DNA from 3 places in the Streptomyces sp. NBC_00178 genome. Region 1 is predicted to be linked to each of the others. Evidence: predicted binding sites of a transcription regulator. Region 1 holds the regulator's gene; each other region holds the start of a gene.
What was found. Region 1 encodes HrcA, which represses chaperone genes, less so after heat shock. Its sites were predicted from a motif close to TTNGCACTCNGNNNNNCNGAGTGCNAA; they were not measured.
Positions count from the first base shown of each region.

Region 2: groL (chaperonin GroEL) is a predicted target of HrcA. The motif match lies at 4,087-4,113, and genes of this name have one in related genera.
Region 3: groES (co-chaperone GroES) is a predicted target of HrcA. The motif match lies at 3,243-3,269, and genes of this name have one in related genera.

Region 1 is NZ_CP108143.1:2,411,451-2,418,314, forward strand. Features, by position in the region: gene OHT61_RS10470 (16S rRNA (uracil(1498)-N(3))-methyltransferase) at 1-456, opposite strand, end outside; gene OHT61_RS10475 (nitronate monooxygenase) at 453-1,526, opposite strand; gene dnaJ (molecular chaperone DnaJ) at 1,650-2,786, opposite strand; gene hrcA (heat-inducible transcriptional repressor HrcA) at 2,787-3,803, opposite strand; gene OHT61_RS10490 (MBL fold metallo-hydrolase) at 3,968-4,693, shown strand; gene OHT61_RS10495 (DUF3097 domain-containing protein) at 4,741-5,559, shown strand; gene hemW (radical SAM family heme chaperone HemW) at 5,607-6,839, opposite strand.
Region 2 is NZ_CP108143.1:4,137,769-4,144,632, reverse strand. Features, by position in the region: gene OHT61_RS18055 (glycosyl hydrolase family 28-related protein) at 1-1,310, opposite strand, end outside; gene OHT61_RS18050 (DinB family protein) at 1,563-2,072, opposite strand; gene groL (chaperonin GroEL) at 2,302-3,924, opposite strand; gene OHT61_RS18040 (cold-shock protein) at 4,244-4,450, opposite strand; gene OHT61_RS18035 (MoaD/ThiS family protein) at 4,915-5,190, opposite strand; gene thrC (threonine synthase) at 5,220-6,518, opposite strand; SAM riboswitch class I at 6,537-6,664, opposite strand; gene OHT61_RS18025 (glucosyl-3-phosphoglycerate synthase) at 6,818-6,864, shown strand, end outside.
Region 3 is NZ_CP108143.1:4,452,101-4,458,964, reverse strand. Features, by position in the region: gene OHT61_RS19650 (MOSC domain-containing protein) at 1-104, shown strand, start outside; gene OHT61_RS19645 (SDR family NAD(P)-dependent oxidoreductase) at 195-968, shown strand; gene groL (chaperonin GroEL) at 1,055-2,680, opposite strand; gene groES (co-chaperone GroES) at 2,780-3,088, opposite strand; gene OHT61_RS19630 (polysaccharide deacetylase family protein) at 3,406-4,344, opposite strand; gene OHT61_RS19625 (THUMP-like domain-containing protein) at 4,427-5,650, shown strand; gene OHT61_RS19620 (DUF1876 domain-containing protein) at 5,724-5,996, opposite strand; gene OHT61_RS19615 (VOC family protein) at 6,070-6,531, opposite strand; gene OHT61_RS19610 (RNA polymerase sigma factor) at 6,604-6,864, opposite strand, start outside.

The sequences.
Region 1 (6,864 bases):
GTCGGTCACCTCGGGGAAGCGCACCCTGCGGGACTGCTTGCCGGCCTCCCGCGCGGTGGCACGCCACTTCGTCAGCGACTTCAGCCCCCGGTCGCCCTTCCACTGCGTGATGCACCGGGCGGCCTGCCAGGGCACGATCACGTCGACGCCGGTCTCGGTCATGGTCTCCACCGCGAGCTCCCCGCGGTCGCCCTTGGGGAGCGCCTGGACGACGGTGATCCGGGGCGCGGGCTCCGGCTCCTCACGGACGCCCGCGAGACCGGAGACGACGAGCCGGTCCTTGCCCTCGGCCGAGCGGACGACGCCCTCGGCCCAGCGGCCGCGGCCGTCGGTGAGGACGACGTCCTCCCCGGGGTTGAGCCGCTTCACGGAGACGGCGTGCCGCCCCTCGGGGCCGTCCAGGACGAACTCCGGCCCACTGGGGAGGTGTTCGACGACGAAGACCGGTGCCGTCACGGGGCACTCCTCACGTTCACTGCCGCACGCGCGGCTTCCATTTCTGCGGCGAGCAGCCCGACGAGCTCTCCCGCGGGCATCTCGCGGGCCATCCGGTGCCCCTGCCCCGCCCACAGGGCCATGCCCTGAGCGTCGCCCGTCCTGGCGGCCTCCCTGCGCAGCGGGCCGGTCACCTGGTGGATCTGCGGGTAGGCGGCGGGGGCGTAGGGCCCGTGCTCCCGCACGAAGCGGTTGACCAGGCCGCGCGCGGGTCGTCCGGAGAACGCCCGGGTCAGGGCCGTGGTCACGAACAGCGGGTCGGTCAGGGCCTGTTTGTGCAGCGGGTGCGCGCCGGACTCCGGGCAGGCCAGGAACGCGGTGCCGAGCTGTGCCGCGTCCGCGCCCGCCGCGAGGACCGCCGTGATCTGGGAGCCGCGCATCAGTCCGCCGGTCGCGACGAGGGGCAGCGCCACGGATTCGCGGACCTGGGCGATCAGGGAGAGCAGGCCGGTGCCGGTGAGACCGCCCTGCGGGTCGTCGTGGTGCGTGGACTGGTGGCCGCCCGCCTCGACGCCCTGGACGCAGAGGGCGCCGGCCCCCGCCCACCGGGCGTTGCGCGCCTCCTGGGCCGAGGTGACGGTGACGACGGTGAGCGTGCCGGCGGCGGCGAAGGCTTCGAGGACCTCGCGCGCCGGGCAGCCGAAGGTGAAGGAGACGACGGGCACGGGGTCGTCGAGGAGGATCGCCACCTTGGCCTCGTAACCGTCGTCGCCGCATGCGTCCGGGTCACCGAGCGGCGTCTCGTACCAGGTGGCCTCGCCCGCGAGCTGGTGGCGGTAGACCTCGACGGCGCTCGGGTCGGCGACCGCGGGCTGCGGCATGAAGAGATTCACGCCGAAGGGCCGGACGCTGGCCCTCCGCATCTCCCGGATCTCCTCGTACATCCCGTCCGCGGTCTTGTAGCCGGCGGCGAGGAAACCGAGCCCTCCGGCCTCGGCCACGGCGGCCACCAGTCCGGGGCGTGACGCGCCGCCCGCCATGGGGGCCTGCACGATCGGGTACCGGCAGAGATCGGTCAGGGCCAAGGACATGACCGCATCGTGCCACGTCCGGAGAACCGCGCCGAATCAGCCGTTCCGCGGTGCGCGCGGGGTGTCGCGGAAACACCGCACCGCCCGCCGGTGAGGAACCGGCGGGCGGTGCGGTGAACGGGGTCAGCGGCCGTTGAAGGCATCCTTCAGACGGGAGAAGAGCCCTTGCTGTCCTGGCTGGAACTGGCCGGTGGGCCGCTCCTCGCCACGGAGCTTGGACAGCTCCCGCAGGAGGCGCTCCTGCTCCGGGTCCATCTTCGTCGGGGTCATGACCTCGACGTGGACGATGAGGTCACCGCGGCCGTTGCCGCGCAGGTGCGTGATGCCGCGCCCGTGCAGCGGGACCGACTGGCCGGACTGGGTGCCCGGCCTGATGTCGATCTCCTCCAGGCCGTCCAGCGTCTCCAGCGGCACCTGCGTGCCGAGCGCCGCCGCGGTCATCGGGATGGTGACCGTGCAGTGCAGGTCGTCCCCGCGCCGCTGGAACACCGGGTGCGCCAGCTCGTGGATCTCGACGTACAGGTCGCCGGCCGGGCCGCCGCCGGGGCCGACCTCGCCCTCTCCCGCGAGCTGGATCCGGGTGCCGTTGTCGACACCCGCCGGGATCTTCACCGTGAGCGTGCGGCGGGAGCGGATGCGGCCGTCGCCCGCGCACTCGGGGCAGGGGGTCGGCACGACCGTGCCGAAGCCCTGGCACTGCGGGCAGGGACGCGAGGTCATGACCTGGCCGAGGAAGGACCTGGTGACCTGGGAGACCTCGCCGCGGCCACGGCACATGTCACAGGTCTGCGCGGAGGTGCCGGGGGCGGCTCCTTCGCCACTGCAGGTCGTACAGACGACCGCCGTGTCGACCTGGAGGTCCTTGGTCGTGCCGAAGGCCGCCTCGGAGAGGTCGATCTCCAGCCGGATCATCGCGTCCTGGCCGCGGCGGGTGCGCGAACGGGGTCCGCGCTGCGACGCCGTGCCGAAGAACGCGTCCATGATGTCGCTGAAGTTGCCGAAGCCGCCGGCTCCAAAGCCTCCCGCGCCGCCACCGCCCGAGGAGGACAGCGGATCGCCGCCGAGGTCGTAGACCTGCTTCTTCTGCGGGTCCGACAGCACCTCGTAAGCGGCGTTGATCTCCTTGAACCGCTCCTGGGTCTTCGGATCCGGGTTGACATCCGGGTGCAGCTCGCGGGCGAGCCGACGGAATGCCTTCTTGATCTCGTCCTGAGATGCGTCGCGGCGCACGCCGAGTACGGCGTAGTAGTCCGTGGCCACTTACGACTCCGCCAGGATCTGTCCGACGTAACGTGCCACTGCGCGTACCGCTCCCATCGTTCCGGGGTAGTCCATGCGGGTCGGTCCGACCACGCCGAGTTTGGCGACTGCCTCGTCGCCCGAACCGTAGCCGACCGCGACGACGGACGTGGCGTTGAGGCCCTCGTGGGCGTTCTCGTGCCCGATCCGTACGGTCATGCCCGAATCCGTCGCCTCACCGAGCAGCTTCAGCAGGACGACCTGCTCCTCCAATGCCTCCAGCACCGGCCGGATCATCACAGGGAAGTCGTGTCCGAAGCGGGTGAGATTGGAGGTGCCGCCGATGATCAGCCGCTCCTCCGTCTCCTCCACCAGAGTCTCCAGGAGGACGGAGAGCACCGTCGACACGGTTCCCCGGTCCTCGCTCTCGAAGGACTCCGGCAGATCCTGCACCAGCTGCGGGACGTCCGCGAACCGCCGCCCCACGACCCGGCTGTTGAGCCGGGCCCGCAGGTCGGCCAGTGACGTGTCACCGAACGGGGCAGGGCAGTCGATCATACGCTGTTCGACCCGGCCCGTGTCCGTGATCAGCACGAGCATCAGCCTGGCGGGAGCCAGGGACAGCAGCTCCACGTGCCGGACCGTCGAACGTGTCAGTGAGGGGTACTGCACGACGGCGACCTGCCGGGTCAGCTGCGCGAGCAGCCGCACCGTGCGACCCACGACGTCGTCGAGGTCGACCGCGCCGTCGAGGAAGTTCTGGATGGCCCTGCGCTCCGGCGACGACAGGGGCTTGACGCCCGCGAGTCTGTCGACGAAGAGGCGATAGCCCTTGTCCGTCGGAATGCGCCCCGCACTGGTGTGCGGCTGGGCGATGAAGCCCTCGTCCTCCAGCACCGCCATGTCGTTGCGGACGGTCGCCGGGGAGACCCCCAGGCTGTGCCGCTCCGTGAGCGCCTTGGAACCGACAGGCTCCTCGGTGCCGACATAGTCCTGGACGATGGCGCGCAGCACTTCGAGTCTGCGTTCACTGAGCACCGCGCACACCTCCAGCTGTTGTTCTCCGGTGTCTGCCTGGCACTCTGTGCGTTCGAGTGCCAGCAATCCCCCGGTCAGTGTACGGGGGTGGGGTGGGCCCGGGGCAAGGCCGACCGGCCGGTCCGTCGTGGGACCGCGCAGGTCGATGCCGATAGCGTCGTCGTATGGACGCCTCTTGGGAAGAGTTCGGCTGGGAGCGGTTGGGCAACGGTATCGGGCGGCGGCGCCTCCCCGTCTGGGACGCGACCGTCACGCTGGTGGCGGGGGCGGACTCCGTTCTGCTCCACGACACCGGTTCGTCACTCCGCGAGGGGGCGGAGGTGCGGGCGCAGGCACAGGCCCTGCTGGGCCGGAGGGTGACGCATATCGCACTGAGCCATCCCCACTTCGACCATGTCCTGGGGACCGCCGCCTTCGCCGGTGCGGAGGTCTACGGCGCCGTGGGCACGGCGGAGCTGCTGGGGCGGAGCGGCGCCGACGGGCTGCGCGCGGACGCGGTGCGGCACGGGATGGACGAGCGGGACGCCACGGCGGCCGCGGACGCGCTGGTGGCTCCCCGGCATCAGGTCAGCGGCGAGTGGACGCTGGACCTCGGCGGCGGTCTCCAGGTGCTGCTGGCCAACGTGGGGCCCGGCCACACCGGGCACGATCTCGCGGTGCTGGTGCCGGGCTCGCCGGTCGTGGTGCTGTGCGGGGATCTGGTCGAGGAGTCCGGCGAGCCGCAGGCCGGCCGGGACGCGGTGCCCTCGCACTGGCCGGCGGCGCTGGACCGGCTGCTGGAGCTGGGCGGCGAGGACGCGCTGTACGTGCCGGGGCACGGGGCGGTGGTGGACGCCGCGTTCGTGCGGGGCCAGCGCGACCGGCTGGCCGCCCGGTTCGGCGTGTCGTGAACGGGCGCCCGCTCCTAGGGGAGAGGGCGCCCGCTTATCGTCGTGCCATGCGCAGCTACCAGCCGGACCTGACCCCGCCGTGGAAGAGGTCCTCCCCCGCCCCCGAGGTCCCCGCCGAGCCCGATCTCGTCGTCGAGGAGGCCGTGACCGGTTTCTGCGGGGCGGTGATCCGGTGCGAGAAGACGGCCGAGGGGCCGACGGTCACGCTGGAGGACCGCTTCGGCAAGCACCGGGTGTTCCCGATGGTGCAGCGCGGCTTCCTGCTGGAGGGCCGGGTGGTCACCCTCGTACGCCCCTCGGCGGGCGGTCCGGCACGCCCGTCCCGCACGGCGTCGGGTTCGGTGGCCGTCCCCGGCGCGCGGGCACGGGTGGCGCGGGCCGGGCGCATCTATGTGGAGGGGCGTCACGACGCGGAGCTGGTCGAGCGGGTCTGGGGCGACGACCTGCGCATCGAGGGCGTGGTGGTGGAGTACCTGGAGGGCGTCGACGACCTGCCCGCGATCGTGCGCGAGTTCGCGCCGGGCCCCGACGCGAGGCTGGGCGTGCTGGTCGACCATCTCGTGCCGGGCTCCAAGGAGTCCCGGATCGCCGCCCAGGTCACGGACGCGAACGTGCTCGTGGTGGGACACCCGTACATCGACGTCTGGGAGGCCGTGAAGCCGTCGTCCGTCGGCATCCCCGGCTGGCCGGTGGTCCCGCGGGGCCAGGACTGGAAGACGGGCGTGTGCCGTGCGCTGGGCTGGCCCGCGAACACGGGCGCGGCCTGGCAGCACATCCTGTCCCGGGTCGGCTCCTACAAGGACCTCGAACCGCAGCTGCTGGGCCGGGTCGAGGAACTGATCGACTTCGTCACCCTGCCCGGCTGACCCGCGCGGGCCCGTCCGCGCCGCGAGCGGCGGCGCGGACCGGGCCCTCAGTCCACCAGGTCCCGCACCACCGCGTCGGCCAGCAGGCGGCCCCGCAGCGTCAGGACCGCGCGGCCCTCGGCGTACGGTCCGGGCTCCAGCAGGCCGTCCGCGACGGCGCGGCCGGCTGCCGCGAGGCCCGCGGGGGCCAGCAGCGACAGCGGGCAGCCCTCGACGAGCCGCAGTTCCAGCAGGATGCGCTCCACCCGGCGGTCCTCGTCGCCCAGGACCTCGCGGCCCGCGCCGGGCGACCGGCCCTCCGCGATGGCCTGCGCGTACGCCCCGGGGTGCTTGACGTTCCACCAGCGCACGCCGCCGACGTGGCTGTGCGCCCCGGGCCCGGCGCCCCACCAGTCGGCGCCGCGCCAGTACAGCTCATTGTGCAGGCATCGGCCCTCGGGGGTCCGGGCCCAGTTCGACACCTCGTACCAGGAGAAACCGGCCGCCGCCATCGCCTCGTCCGCGATCAGGTAGCGGTCGGCGTGGACGTCGTCGTCCGTCATCGGCACCTCGCCCCGGCGGATGCGGCGCGCCAGCTGGGTGCCCTCCTCCACGATCAGCGCGTACGCCGACACGTGGTCGGGCCCGGCGCCGATCGCCGCGTCGAGGGAGGCCCGCCAGTCGTCCTCGGACTCACCGGGGGTGCCGTAGATCAGGTCGAGGTTGACGTGCTCGAAACCGGCTTCACGCGCCTCGGCGACGCAGGCCTCGGGCCTGCCGGGTGTGTGCGTGCGGTCCAGGATCTTCAGGACGTGCTGCCGGGCGCTCTGCATGCCGAAGGACACACGGTTGAAGCCGCCCTCGCGCAGGGCCACCAGGTAGGCCGGGTCCACGGACTCCGGGTTGGCCTCCGTGGTGATCTCGGCGTCCTCGGCCAGCCCGAACTCCTCGCGGATCGCCGCGAGCATCCTGACGAGGTCGGCGGCGGGCAGCAGCGTCGGGGTGCCGCCGCCCACGAAGACCGTGCGGACCGGCCGGGGGTCGTCGCCGAGCACCTTGCGCGCCTGGCGGACCTCCTCGACCAGATGGGCCGCGTAGTTGTCCCGGGAGGCGAGGGCGCCGCCGGAGCCCCGCAGTTCGGTCGCGGTGTACGTGTTGAAGTCGCAGTAGCCGCAGCGGGTGGCGCAGTAGGGCACGTGCAGGTAGAAGCCGAGCGGCCGGTCGGCTGCGCCTTCCAGGGCGTGGCGGGGCAGCGCCCCGTCGTCGGGCACGGGCTCACCATCGGGCAGTACGGAAGGCATACCGTCCATTGTCACTCGCCGCCGG
Region 2 (6,864 bases), 1.7 Mb from region 1:
TCACCCGAGTTGCGTACGAAGGTGTGGCTGACGGTCGAACCCGTGACACCGCCGTGGAAGTTGATGGCGTCGGCGATCTGGTCGACGATGACGTTGCCCGTGATCCGCAGGTTCGACATCGGGCCGTCGAACCACATGCCCACCTTGGTGTGGCGGATGTGCAGGCCCTCGACGGAGGAGTCGCTCATCGCCCCGCCGATGCCGTTCACCTGGTCGGTGTCGACGCGTTCGCGCACGTCACCCTCGATGGCGAATCCCGACAGGTGCACGTCGCGGCTGCCGCCGTCCGCCGCGTCCTTGCCGTAGAAGCCGACTCCCGTGTGCACCGAGCCGTCCGGCGCCGGGGTGCCGAGCGCCACCTCGCGGCCCTTGAACTTCGTGTACCAGCTCCCGGCACCCCGGATCGTGACGTCGTCGACGACGATGTGGCGGTTGACCTGGTAGGTGCCCGGCGGGACGTACACCGGCAGGTTCTTGCGCTGGGCGAAGGCGATCGCACGGTCCAGGGCGCCCGCGGAGTCCCTGCGCCCCGAGGGGTCGGCCCCGAACAGCAGCACGTTGGCGGCCTTCAGCTCGACGTGGGGCAGGCCGACGAGTTCGGAGTCGAGTACGTCGATGACCGTCCACGCCGCGCGGCTGCCGGCCGGCACCGTCAGGCGGACGGTGTCACCCGCTCCGTACCGCTTGCCCAGCAGCAGACGCTGCTCGTCGTAGAAGTGGCTCGGCCGGAAGGGCTTGGAGATCACCGGCGCGGGAGTCGTCTCGCTGGGCACGCAGGCGCACTCGGTGATCCACCAGCCGGGCTGGAGCAGCCCGGCCCCGGGGTCGTTGGTGAAGGGGTACTGGTTGTACAGCCAGGAGTACTGCGAGGTCAGCGTCATCGTCGAGCGCTTCTTGCCGTTGACCGCGACGTCGAGGGGCGCGGTGATGCCGCCCCCGCCCGGGGCGTCCGGGATGCTGTAGCGCACCGTGATCGCGTCGGCCGCCTCCGGCAGCGTGAACTCGACGTGCTCGCCGGGCACCAGCCGGACCGCCTTACGGCCCGAGGCCTCGGCGGGCAGGGTGTACGCGGCACGGTCGGGGCCGATGACCGTGCCGTTCGTCGCGGCGTTCTCCGCCTCCTGCTCGGCGAAGGGGACCTCGGCACCGCGGCCGGCGACCAGCGCGGGGGCGAGGCCCGCGCGCGTCACGACGGGCGCGGACGGCGCTGACGGTTTCCCCTCCGCGCCCTGGGCCGCGGGAACGCCGGTCAGCGCCCCCAGTCCGACAACGGCGGCCGTCAGCGCGGCGACCGTGATGTGACGTGACATCGCATGCCCGTTTCTCTCGGAAGGTGAGGCGACGTTAGGGCGCGCGGAACCATCACCACAAGAGGCGTGCGAGAACATTTCACCTTGCTGCTCAGTGCATGCAAGTCCACGTCATTTTTTTGCGCGGGAAGTTCACGCGGCGAACGCCGTCGGCCGGGCGGCGGTGCGCGGAGGGCGGCACGGGCGTCACGGCCCTCCCCGCCTCCGGGGCGAGGCCCGAGCCCCAGCCCCGGACCGGCCGACATACGCGCCTCACGCGCCCACGGTCCCGTCGACGCCCTCGCGCAGGAAGTCCGCGTGGCCGTTGTGGCGCCCGTATTCCAGCAGCACGTGCACCATCACCATGCGCAGCGACACGTCCTTCTCCCAGCGCGGCTGGCGACCCGTCAGGTCCAGGGAGACGGCCTCCCGCTCGATGCGGCGGGAGTTCTCGACCTCCGTCTCCCAGGCGCCGAACGCCTCGGCCCGGTTCGACGCGCTCGCGTCGTACGCGGCCTGGAAGTCGATCCGGTCCGACCAGACCATCGGGGCCTCGTTGTCGTCGAACACCCGGCGGAACCAGGCCCGTTCCACTTCGGCCATGTGCCGCACCAGGCCCAGCAGCGAGAGCGTCGAGGGAGGCATCGACCGCTGCCGCAGCTGCTCGTCGTCCAGTCCCTCGCACTTCATGGCGAGAGTGGCCCGGTGGTAGTCGAGAAAGGCCCGCAGCGTCTCGCGCTCGTCACCCGCGGTGGGCGGCCCCGTACGCACGTCGGTGGTCACCGGTCACACTCCTTCACGATGGGACGGAAGTGTTCAGTATCCGGCTCCACTTCGCGGCGGGGGACGCGGGAGTGCCCACCGGGCAGGAGGTACTACGGGGTGCCGCGCCGGTACCGCCGCCACGCCGCCCGCCCGGTGACGCACGTACGACGCCGGCCCCCGGGACGAATCCCGGGGGCCGGCGTCGTACGGATACTGCGGGTACCGCCTGGAGCTGCTGATCCGAGGATCAGAAGTCCATGTCACCGCCCGGCATGCCGCCCGGAGCGGCCGCAGAGGCCTTCTCCGGCTTGTCGGCGATGACGGCCTCGGTGGTGAGGAAGAGCGCGGCGATGGACGCGGCGTTCTGCAGAGCGGAGCGCGTGACCTTCGCCGGGTCGATGATGCCCTCGGCGATCATGTCGACGTACTCGCCGGTCGCGGCGTTGAGGCCGTGACCGATCGGCAGGTTGCGCACCTTCTCGACGATGACGCCACCCTCGAGACCACCGTTGACGGCGATCTGCTTGAGCGGGGCCTCCAGCGCGAGCTTCACGGCGTTGGCGCCCGTGGCCTCGTCACCGGTCAGGTCGAGCTTCTCGAAGACGGCCGAGGCCTGGAGCAGAGCCACGCCACCACCGGCGACGATGCCCTCCTCGACGGCGGCCTTGGCGTTGCGCACCGCGTCCTCGATGCGGTGCTTGCGCTCCTTGAGCTCCACCTCGGTGGCGGCGCCGGCCTTGATGACGGCCACGCCGCCGGCCAGCTTCGCGAGGCGCTCCTGGAGCTTCTCGCGGTCGTAGTCCGAGTCGGAGTTCTCGATCTCGGCACGGATCTGCTTGACGCGACCCTGGACCTGGTCGCTGTCGCCGCCACCGTCGACGATGGTCGTCTCGTCCTTGGTGATGACGACCTTGCGGGCGGTGCCGAGCAGGTCGACGCCGGCGTTCTCCAGCTTGAGGCCGACCTCTTCGGAGATGACGGTGCCACCGGTGAGGATGGCGATGTCGCCGAGCATGGCCTTGCGGCGGTCACCGAAGCCCGGAGCCTTGACGGCGACGGACTTGAAGGTGCCACGGATCTTGTTGACGACCAGGGTCGACAGAGCCTCGCCCTCGACGTCCTCCGCGATGATCAGCAGGGGCTTGCCCGACTGCATGACCTTCTCGAGCAGCGGAAGGAGGTCCTTCACGTTGCTGATCTTGGAGTTGACGATCAGGATGTACGGGTCGTCGAACGACGACTCCATGCGCTCCATGTCGGTGGCGAAGTACGCCGAGATGTAGCCCTTGTCGAAGCGCATACCCTCGGTGAGCTCCAGCTCCAGACCGAAGGTCTGGGACTCCTCGACGGTGATGACGCCTTCCTTGCCGACCTTGTCCATAGCCTCGGCGATCTTGGCGCCGATCTCGGTGTCAGCAGCGGAGATGGAGGCCGTCGAAGCGATCTGCTCCTTGGTCTCCACGTCCTTCGCCTGCTCCAGGAGGGCGGCGGAGACGGCCTCGACGGCCTTCTCGATGCCACGCTTCAGAGCCATCGGGTTGGCACCCGCGGCGACGTTGCGCAGGCCCTCGCGGACGAGCGCCTGAGCGAGAACGGTGGCGGTGGTCGTACCGTCGCCGGCGACGTCGTCCGTCTTCTTGGCGACCTCCTTGACCAGCTCCGCACCGATCTTCTCGTACGGGTCCTCGAGCTCGATCTCCTTGGCGATGGAAACACCATCGTTGGTGATCGTGGGCGCGCCCCACTTCTTCTCGAGGACGACGTTACGGCCCTTGGGGCCGAGGGTGACCTTGACGGCGTCGGCGAGCTGGTTCATCCCGCGCTCGAGACCGCGCCGTGCCTCCTCGTCGAACGCGATGATCTTGGCCATGTGAAGTGGTCCTCCCGGACAGGGGTGGATTGCTCCGGACCGAGAGGCGCCCGCGACGGACGGCCAGCGTGCTCGGTGGTTCCTTGCCCCACCGGGCCTGCGGGCCTCACCGGCCCGGTCCAAGTTCTGTCACTCTCACCTGGAGAGTGCTAACGCCAATGATTAGCACTCGACCCCCTCGAGTGCAAGCGCCTTCGGCGGCGGCTCGCTGGGCGGAGGGGGCGCGGGGGCGCATGCGGACGCGCGTAGGGCCCGTCCCCCTGCGGAGGAACGGGCCCTACGTGCGTGAGTGGTGTCGTATCGGCCGACCGCGCCGAGCTCAGCCGACGGCGAGCTTGACCATGTCCGCCTGCGGCCCCTTCTGGCCCTGCGAGATCTCGAATTCAACTCGCTGACCCTCTTCGAGGGTGCGGTACCCGTCCATCTGGATCGCGCTGTAGTGGACGAAAACATCCGCACCACCGTCGACCGCGATGAAGCCGTACCCCTTCTCCGCGTTGAACCACTTGACGGTGCCCTGAGCCATGCCCAACTCCCCTATTACTGGCCCTTGCACGAGACCGCACTTCGCGGTCCCGGGTCAGAACTCACCCTCCGACAGGAGAGGGTGGCGTGCGCCGGAACGCGTCGACCGCGGCTGAATGTATCTGCCCAACTGCCCTCTGCAACAGGGCAATCGGACGAGAATTCTGGGCGCGCGGGAACACCCGGACAGGTATGAACAGGAGGATTCCTGGGCAAGTCGGGCCAGGCAAAGGCCACTTATGCCTCAAGAGACTCACGCACTTTGGCTGCTTCTTGTCGCGGCCGGGCGCATTCTCATATGCGGGCGGCACGGGCAGCGGCGGGGACTTCCCCAACTCTACCGCGCTCAACCATGCAGAATGGCCCCCTCCGCTTCTCTTGCGGAGAGGGCCATCGTGCTCACGCTGCGGAGTCGCCGGACACCCGGCCGGGGCCGTCACTCCCCGTCCGCGTCCGTGCCGGGGATCAGCCTCCGGCGACGGCCGGGATGATCGAGACGCCGGCACCGTCCGGCGTCACCGCGTCCAGGCCGCCCTCGAAGCGCACGTCGTCGTCGTTGACGTACACGTTGACGAAGCGGCGCAGCTTGCCCTGGTCGTCCAGGACGCGGGCGCCGATGCCCGGGTGGTTCTGCTCCAGCGACGCGATGACCTCGGAGAGGATCGCCCCCTCGGCCTGGACCTCGGCCTGACCGCCCGTGTAGGTGCGGAGGATGGTGGGGATGCGGACCTTGACGCTCATGTCGGTGCCTTCCTTCGGGTCTCGGGTGGTCAGTTGGCGGCGGCGAGGCCCGCGTCGCGGAACGCGTCCAGGCTGGGCCGGATCGTCGCCGACAGGCCGGTCGTCGGGGCGACCGCGTCCAGCGTCTTCAGTCCGTCACCGGTGTTCAGGACGACGGTGGTCAGGGACGGGTCCAGCAGGCCGGCCTCGATCAGCTTCTTCGTCACGCCGACCGTCACACCGCCCGCGGTCTCCGCGAAGATGCCCTCGGTGCGGGCCAGTAGCTTGATCGCGTCCACGATCTGCTCGTCGTCGACGTCCTCCACCGCGCCGCCGGTCCGGCGGGCGATGTCCAGCACGTACGGGCCGTCGGCCGGGTTCCCGATGGCCAGGGACTTCGCGATCGTCTTCGGCTTCTGCGGCCGCACCACGTCGTGGCCGGCCTTGAAGGCGGTGGAGACCGGGGAGCAGCCCTCGGCCTGGGCGCCGAAGATCTTGTACGGCTTGTCCTCGACGAGGCCGAGCTTGATCAGCTCCTGGAGACCCTTGTCGATCTTGGTGAGCTGCGAACCGGACGCGATCGGGATGACGAGCTGGTCGGGCAGCTTCCAGCCGAGCTGCTCGCAGATCTCGTACGCCAGGGTCTTGGACCCCTCGCCGTAGTACGGACGCAGGTTGACGTTGACGAAGCCCCAGCCCTCACCGAGCGGGTCGCCGATGAGCTCCGAGCAGAAGCGGTTGACGTCGTCGTAGTTGCCCTCGATGCCGACCAGCTCGCCGCCGTACACCGCGGCCATGACGACCTTGCCCTGCTCCAGGTCGTGCGGGATGAACACGCACGAGCGGAAACCGGCGCGGGCCGCGGCGGCACCGACCGCACCGGCGAGGTTGCCGGTGGAGGAGCAGGAGAGCGTGGTGAAGCCGAAGGCGCGGGCGGCCTCGACGGCGATCGCGACGACACGGTCCTTGAAGGAGTGCGTCGGGTTGCCGGAGTCGTCCTTGACGTAAAGGCCGCCGGTCACGCCCAGCTCGCGGGCGAGGTTGTCGGCCTTGACGAGCTTCGTGAAACCGGGGTTGATGTTGGGCTTGTCCGCGACGTCGGCGGGGACGGGGAGCAGCGGCGCGTAACGCCAGATGTTGTCCGGTCCCTCGGCGATGCGCTTCTTCAGCTCTTCGGGGGAGCCGCTCGGCAGGTCGTACGCCACTTCGAGCGGCCCGAAACAGGACGCGCAGGCGAAAAGGGGGCCGAGTTCGAAACGCTCACCGCATTCGCGGCAGGAAAGCGCTGCGGCGGGACCGAGATCCACGGCGGAAGAATTGGTGTTTGCTGCAACTGTCTGCACGGCCATGATGGCGGAGGCCCTTTCTCCTCATCTTCCTTGCGACGTATTTCGCCACAAGACGGAATTGGCACCTTCCCCACCGTGACCTCGCGGTCGGCAGGAGGGTTGCCGGGACTTCAACGGGCCGTTCCCTCAGTCCCTCTGGATGAGCGCTATGGCACCGGACCAGCGATCCGGGCGTTTATCGGCGGAGCCACCCCGACATGCGAGGGCCATCCGCGTTGTTCAAGACTGTAACCGAAGCACCGGTCGGCCGAGAGGGTCGTCCGAACCGCGAGATGGATCACACACAGGGAGTATCGACCGTGCTGGAAGAGGTGGAACGCTGGCTGACCAGGCGTTCCTGGTCGGC
Region 3 (6,864 bases), 2.0 Mb from region 1:
TGCTGGAGGCCGGTGACGCGCTGCACGGGGAGACGCTGCGGGCCGCGCGGGCGTACCTGGCCAGGAACGGCCCGGCCCCCGCCGAGGGCGCCCCCGCCTCCTGACCCGTCCGCCGGCCCGCCGCCGGTCCCGCGTCCCGGAGCACCACCGGGCTGACCGGTGGCGCGTCCGCGCGGGGCACTAACGTGCCGCGTATGACGACTGCACTGATTACGGGCGCGACCGCGGGGATCGGGGCCGCCTTCGCGCGGCGGCTCGCGAGTGACGGACACAACCTGGTGCTGGTGGCCCGTGACACGGAGCGGCTGCGGACCCAGGCGACGGAGCTGCACGACCGGCACGGCATCGAGGCCGAGGTACTGACGGCCGACCTGTCGGCGGACGCCGGAATCGAGGCGGTCGAGGCGAGGCTGACGGACCGTCACAGCCCGGTCGACCTCCTGGTCAACAACGCCGGTTTCGGCAACAAGGGCCGCTATCTCGACGTCTCCGTCGCCGACGAGCTGACGATGCTCAAGGTCCACTGCGAGGCGGTGCTGCGCCTGACCTCGGCCGCCACGGGTCCCATGCGCGAGCGCGGCCGCGGCGGTGTCGTCAACGTGGCCTCCGTGGCCGCCTTCCTCCCCCGGGGGACGTACGGGGCGTCTAAGGCGTGGGTCGTGCAGTTCACCCAGGGCGCCGCGAAGGACCTGGCGGGTTCGGGCGTCCGCCTGATGGCGCTGTGCCCCGGCTTCGTGCGGACCGAGTTCCACGAGCGGGCCGGGATGGGAACCGGCGACATCCCGGCCTGGATGTGGCTCGACGCGGACAAGCTGGTGACCGCCGCCCTGGCCGATCTGGCCCGGGGCAGGTCGGTGTCCGTCCCGGATCCCCGGTACAAGGCCCTGATGGGGCTGGTGAAGCTGACGCCCCGGAGCCTGCTGAGCGGCGTGACCACCCGCGCGGGGCGCACGTACGGCCCGAAGTAGCGCCGCGGGTCACCGGGGCGCCGACGCACCGAGGCCCGGTGCCCCCGCGACGGGGGTACCGGGCCTCGGCCGCGTACGGAGCGGTACTAGTGGGAGTGGCCGTGGCCGCCGTGACCGGCGTCGGCCTCTTCCTCGGCCGGCTTCTCGACGACCAGGGTCTCGGTCGTGAGGAGCAGCGACGCGATGGACGCGGCGTTCTCCAGGGCGGAGCGGGTGACCTTGACCGGGTCGATGACGCCGGCCTTCACCAGGTCGCCGTACTCACCGGTCGCGGCGTTGAAGCCCTGGCCCTTGTCGAGCTCGGAGACCTTCGAGGTGATGACGTAGCCCTCGAGGCCTGCGTTCTCGGCGATCCAGCGGAGCGGCTCGACGGCGGCGCGGCGCACGACCGCGACACCCGTGGCCTCGTCGCCGGTCTTGCCGAGGTTGCCCTCGAGGACCTTGACGGCGTGGACCAGAGCGGAGCCACCACCGGAGACGATGCCCTCCTCGACCGCGGCGCGGGTCGCGGAGATGGCGTCCTCCAGACGGTGCTTCTTCTCCTTGAGCTCCACCTCGGTGGCGGCACCGACACGGATCACGCACACACCGCCGGCCAGCTTCGCGAGGCGCTCCTGGAGCTTCTCGCGGTCCCAGTCGGAGTCCGTGGACTCGATCTCGGCCTTGATCTGGTTGACGCGGCCCTTGACGTCGGCGGAGTCGCCGCCGCCGTCGACGATGGTCGTGTCGTCCTTCGAGACGGTGACGCGGCGGGCGGTGCCCAGCACGTCCAGACCGGCCTGGTCGAGCTTGAGGCCGACCTCCTCGGCGATGACGGTCGCACCGGTGAGGGTGGCGATGTCGCCGAGCATGGCCTTGCGGCGGTCACCGAAGCCGGGGGCCTTCACCGCGACGGCGTTGAAGGTGCCACGGATCTTGTTGACGACGAGGGTGGAGAGCGCCTCGCCCTCGACGTCCTCGGCGATGATCAGGAGCGGCTTGGAGGCACCGGCCTGGATGACCTTCTCCAGCAGCGGGAGCAGCTCCTGGATGGAGCCGATCTTGCCCTGGTGGATCAGGATGTACGGGTCGTCGAGGACGGCCTCCATACGCTCCTGGTCGGTCACCATGTACGGCGACAGGTAGCCCTTGTCGAAGGCCATGCCCTCGGTGAACTCGAGGTCCAGACCGAAGGTGTTGGACTCCTCGACGGTGATGACACCGTCCTTGCCGACCTTGTCCATCGCGTCCGCGATGAGCTCGCCGACCTGCGGGTCCTGCGCGGAGAGCGCGGCCACGGCGGCGATGTCGGCCTTGTCGTCGATCGGGCGGGCGGTCGCGAGGAGCTCCTCGGACACGGCCTTGACGGCGGCGTCGATGCCCTTCTTCAGGGCGGCCGGGGAGGCACCCGCGGCGACGTTGCGCAGACCTTCGCGGACGAGGGCCTGGGCGAGCACGGTGGCGGTGGTGGTGCCGTCGCCCGCGACGTCGTTGGTCTTGGTGGCCACCTCCTTCACCAGCTGGGCACCGAGGTTCTCGTACGGGTCGTCGAGCTCGACCTCGCGCGCGATGGTGACACCGTCGTTGGTGATGGTGGGGGCGCCGAACTTCTTGTCGATGACGACGTTGCGGCCCTTGGGGCCGATCGTCACCTTCACCGTGTCGGCAAGCTTGTTGACGCCGCGCTCAAGGGCGCGACGGGCGTCCTCGTCGAACTTCAGGATCTTCGCCATGGGCTGAGCTGTCCTCTCAAACGAACTGCGCCCCTCGCCGCCCGGCTAGTGATCTCGCAGGGGGCCAGGGGCGCAGAACGGAAGCAAACGTTAAGTGAATTACTTCTCGACGATCGCGAGAACGTCGCGGGCCGAAAGGACGAGGTACTCCTCGCCGTTGTACTTCACCTCGGTGCCGCCGTACTTGCTGTACAGGACGACATCGCCGGTCTTGACGTCGAGCGGAAGGCGCTCGCCGTTCTCGAAGCGGCCCGGGCCCACGGCCAGGACGACGCCCTCCTGGGGCTTCTCCTTGGCGGTGTCCGGAATGACCAGGCCGGAAGCCGTGGTCTGCTCGGCGTCGAGCGGCTGGACCACAATGCGGTCCTCGAGCGGCTTGATCGCAACCTTGGAGCTGGTGGTCGACACGATCCGGTCTCCCCCTTCGGAGATCTCACGGGGTTTAACAGTCTGTGGGTGGCGACCGGGCCGATCCGTCGTCGCGGGTGCCGGACCTGTCCTGTCGCGCGGTTGTGCTGGCACTCTCCATCGGTGAGTGCCAGCACAGAGACTATGACCGCGATTAGCACTCGGTCAAGCGGAGTGCCAATTCACCACCCTCGCGTGGCGTCGCGGGACCGCTCACGCCCGGACAACGAGGGAGACCACCGCGGTGTTCCGGCGGCGCGCCGTCCCGCCGGCCCCTCCGCACCCCCGGTCACCGGAGCCCCTGACCGCCCGACCCGTCAGACGTAGTCCTCCAGCCGGGCCACGGCGTAGCCCTTGTCCGTGATCGTCTTCATGACCCGGCGGATCATGTCGGCCATGGACCCCTCCCAGTCCTCGCGTCCGCGGAAGTGGGTGAGGACGATGTCGCCGGGGTGCAGGTCCTGGTCCCACTCGCGCCACTCCATGTGGTCGGGGAACGCCTCGGCCGCCCACAGCGGGACGGCCTCGATGCCGCAGGACTTCGCGACGCGCAGGGTGTCCCCGTTGTAGTTGCCGTACGGCGGCCTGAAGAGGGTGGGCCTCTTCCCGAAGTACTTCTCGATCTTGTCCTGCTCGCCGCAGATCTCCCGCCGCTGCTCGGACTTCGAGAGGCCGGGCAGATAGCGGTGGTTCAGCGTGTGGTTGCTGAGGGTGACCCCGCGGGCCTGCATGTCCTTGAAGTAGCCGTAGTCGTCGCTGACCACGTAGTCGCTGAGGAAGGCGCTGTAGGGGATCTTCAGCTCCGTCATCATGCGCAGGAGTTCGGGGTCCTTCTCCGCCCCGTCGTCCATCGTCAGGAAGACGATCCGTTCCTTGGTGGGAACGGTGGTGAAGACGGGGGGAAGCGCCTCCCCGCCCTCCACCTCGAAGCCCTCGCGGGTGGTGATGTGCGGCTTACGGGCCGGCGGTGCCGGTGCGACGAGCGGGACCTTCGCCAGGCCCCACTTCTTCGCGACCGCGACCCTGGCGGCCTGCTGCCGCTCCAGCCGTTCGGCGCGTGCGGCGGCCTCGGCGGCGGGCCCCGGCCGGGCGGCGGCCCCCGGCTGCCCGGCGGCCGGTCTCCCGTGGTCCGCGGTCTCCCCGTCCGTACCCGCGCACCCGGAGGCGACGGCGGCGGCCAGCAGTGCGGCCAGGACGGCGCAAGCCGGTCTGTACCGCTTCGCGGCAGATTCTTCTTTTTGTCGTACTAGCTGCATGGCGCCGCATCCTGCCAGCAGCACCCCGGCCGCCTCCGGCGACACCTCCACCCGGCCCGCCGGGTCCCCCGGCTGGCTCACAATGGATCGTGTGAACGCCCTTCCCCCCGCCGGCCCGGCCGACCCGCTCGCCTCCTTCGCCGCCCTGCGCACCCCGCAGGGGGCGGCCCTCCTGGAGGAGCTCCGCGACCACGACCCCGCCCGCGAACTGGCGACGGCGACCCGTCTGCGGCGCTCCCACCCCGCCGCCCTGGTGTCGGCGGCCCTCGGCCAGGCGCGGCTGCGGCAGCGCGCGATGGCGAAGTTCGGGGCCGAGGACGCGTTCCGCATGTTCTTCACCCCCGACGGCGTGGAGCAGGCGACCCGCACCTCCGTCGCCTCCTACCGCGCGGAGCGGTTCGCGGAGCGCGGCGTGCGCAGTGTGGCCGACCTGTGCTGCGGGATCGGTGGTGACGCGATCGCCCTGGCCCGCGCGGGCATGAGCGTGCTGGCCGTGGACCGCGACCCGTTGACCGCGCTGGTGGCGCGCGCCAACGCCGAGGCGCTCGGCCTCCAGGATCTCGTCGAGGTGCGGTGCGCCGACGTCACCGGGATCGACACCTCGCCGTACGACGCGGTCTTCGTCGACCCGGCGCGTCGCGGCGGGCGCGGCCGGATCTTCGACCCGGAGGCCTACTCGCCGCCCCTCTCCTGGGCGACGGAGGCCGCGCTGAAGGCCCCCCGCGCGGCGCTGAAGATCGCCCCGGGGGTCCCGCACGAGGCGATCGGCCCGCAGGCCGAGGCCGAGTGGATCTCGGACGGCGGAGACGTGAAGGAGGCCGTGCTCTGGTTCGGCGAGGGCTTCACTCCCGGCGCCTACCGGGCCACCCTCCTGCCGTCACGCGCGACCCTCACCTCCGCCGGCCCGCTCCCCTCCCCGCCGGTCGGTCCCGTCGGCCGGTACCTGTACGAGCCGGACGGCGCCGTGATCCGCGCACACCTCGTGGCCGACATCGTCGAGCGGTGCGGCGGCAGGCTCATCGACGAGACGATCGCCTACGTCACGAGCGACGTCCCGTACACGTCCGACGCCACGGCCGCGTACGAGATCACCGACCAAATGCCCTTCAACATGAAGAAGCTCAAAGCACTGCTGAGGGAGCGTCAGGTCGGCGTCCTGACGGTCAAGAAGCGGGGTTCCGCGGTCGAACCCGAGGAGCTGCGCCGCAGGATGAAGCTCCAGGGGCCGCACTCGGCCACCGTCTTCCTGACCCGGGTGGCCGGGGCCCCGACGATGCTGATCGGGCACCCGGTGAAGCCTTCCTGAGGGCTCCACCGGGGACGCGTCCCGCGTCACCGAAAGCGGCCGGCCGGGGCCCGGCACCCGCGTGTGCGGACGGTCAGGTCAGCGGGTACGACGTGCGGCCGGACGCGTCGTCGATCTCGTCGTGCGCCTTGGTGAGCAGCTTCATCGCGAGTTCGTTCAGCGCGCGGGCACCGGCGATCTCCTCGCCCACCCGCGGCTGCTCCGCGTCGGAGGGGTGGCGGCTGGCGTATCCGTGGGCCCGTACCTCGGTCCCGTCGCTGAGCCGTACGAGGGCCGCCGCGCGGGTGCGGTGGGTGTCCTCCTCGAATTCCAGCTCGACATGCCATCCGACGGTGGTCTCCATCATGACGGTCACCTCCCGGAGTCCCTGTTTCCAGGGTGCGCTCCTTCCCCGGCCCGCGCACGGCGTGGCCGGGGGGTCAGGCGTCCCGGAGCGCCTGGATGTCCAGCTTCCGCATGCCCATCATGGCCTTCATCGCCCGTTGCGCGCGGGCCCGGTCGGGGCCGGCCAGCAGCTCCGGGAGCTCGCGCGGCACGATCTGCCAGGACAGCCCGTACTTGTCCTTCAGCCAGCCGCACTGGCTCTCCTCACCGGCTTCGGTGAACTTCTCCCACAGCCGGTCGACCTCCTCCTGGTCCGCGCAGTCCACGCTCAGCGACACGGCCTCGTCGAAGGTGAACTGCGGGCCGCCGTTGAGGCCCACGTACTCCTGGCCGGCGAGCACGAAGTCGACGGTCAGGACCGATCCGGCCAGTTCCGTCCCCTCGGGCCAGCGGGTGACGTCCTCGATGCGGGAATCACCGCCGAACACCGAGACGTAGAAGGCGGCCGCCTCCTCGGCCTGGTCGTCGAACCACAGACAGGGCCTGATCTTCTGCATGGTCTCTCTCCTCCGTGCACCGCGCCGCTCCTCAGGACGCTGTGCACGGTAGACCGCGGCGGGACCCGGAACTCATCGGGACACGCGCTCGGCCCGTGCGAGCAGCAGCTCCCGCTCCCGCGCGTTACGGGTCAGCTCGGACGCCCGGACGAACGCGGCTCGCGCCTCCTCCCCGCGCCCCAGCCGCTCCAGCAGGTCGCCCCGCACGCTGGGCATCAGGTGGTATCCCGCGAGGGACGGTTCGTCCAGCAGCGCGTCGGTCAGGGCGAGGCCCGCCTCCGGCCCCTCGGCCATCGAGACGGCCACCGCCCGGTTCAGCTCCACCACCGGCGA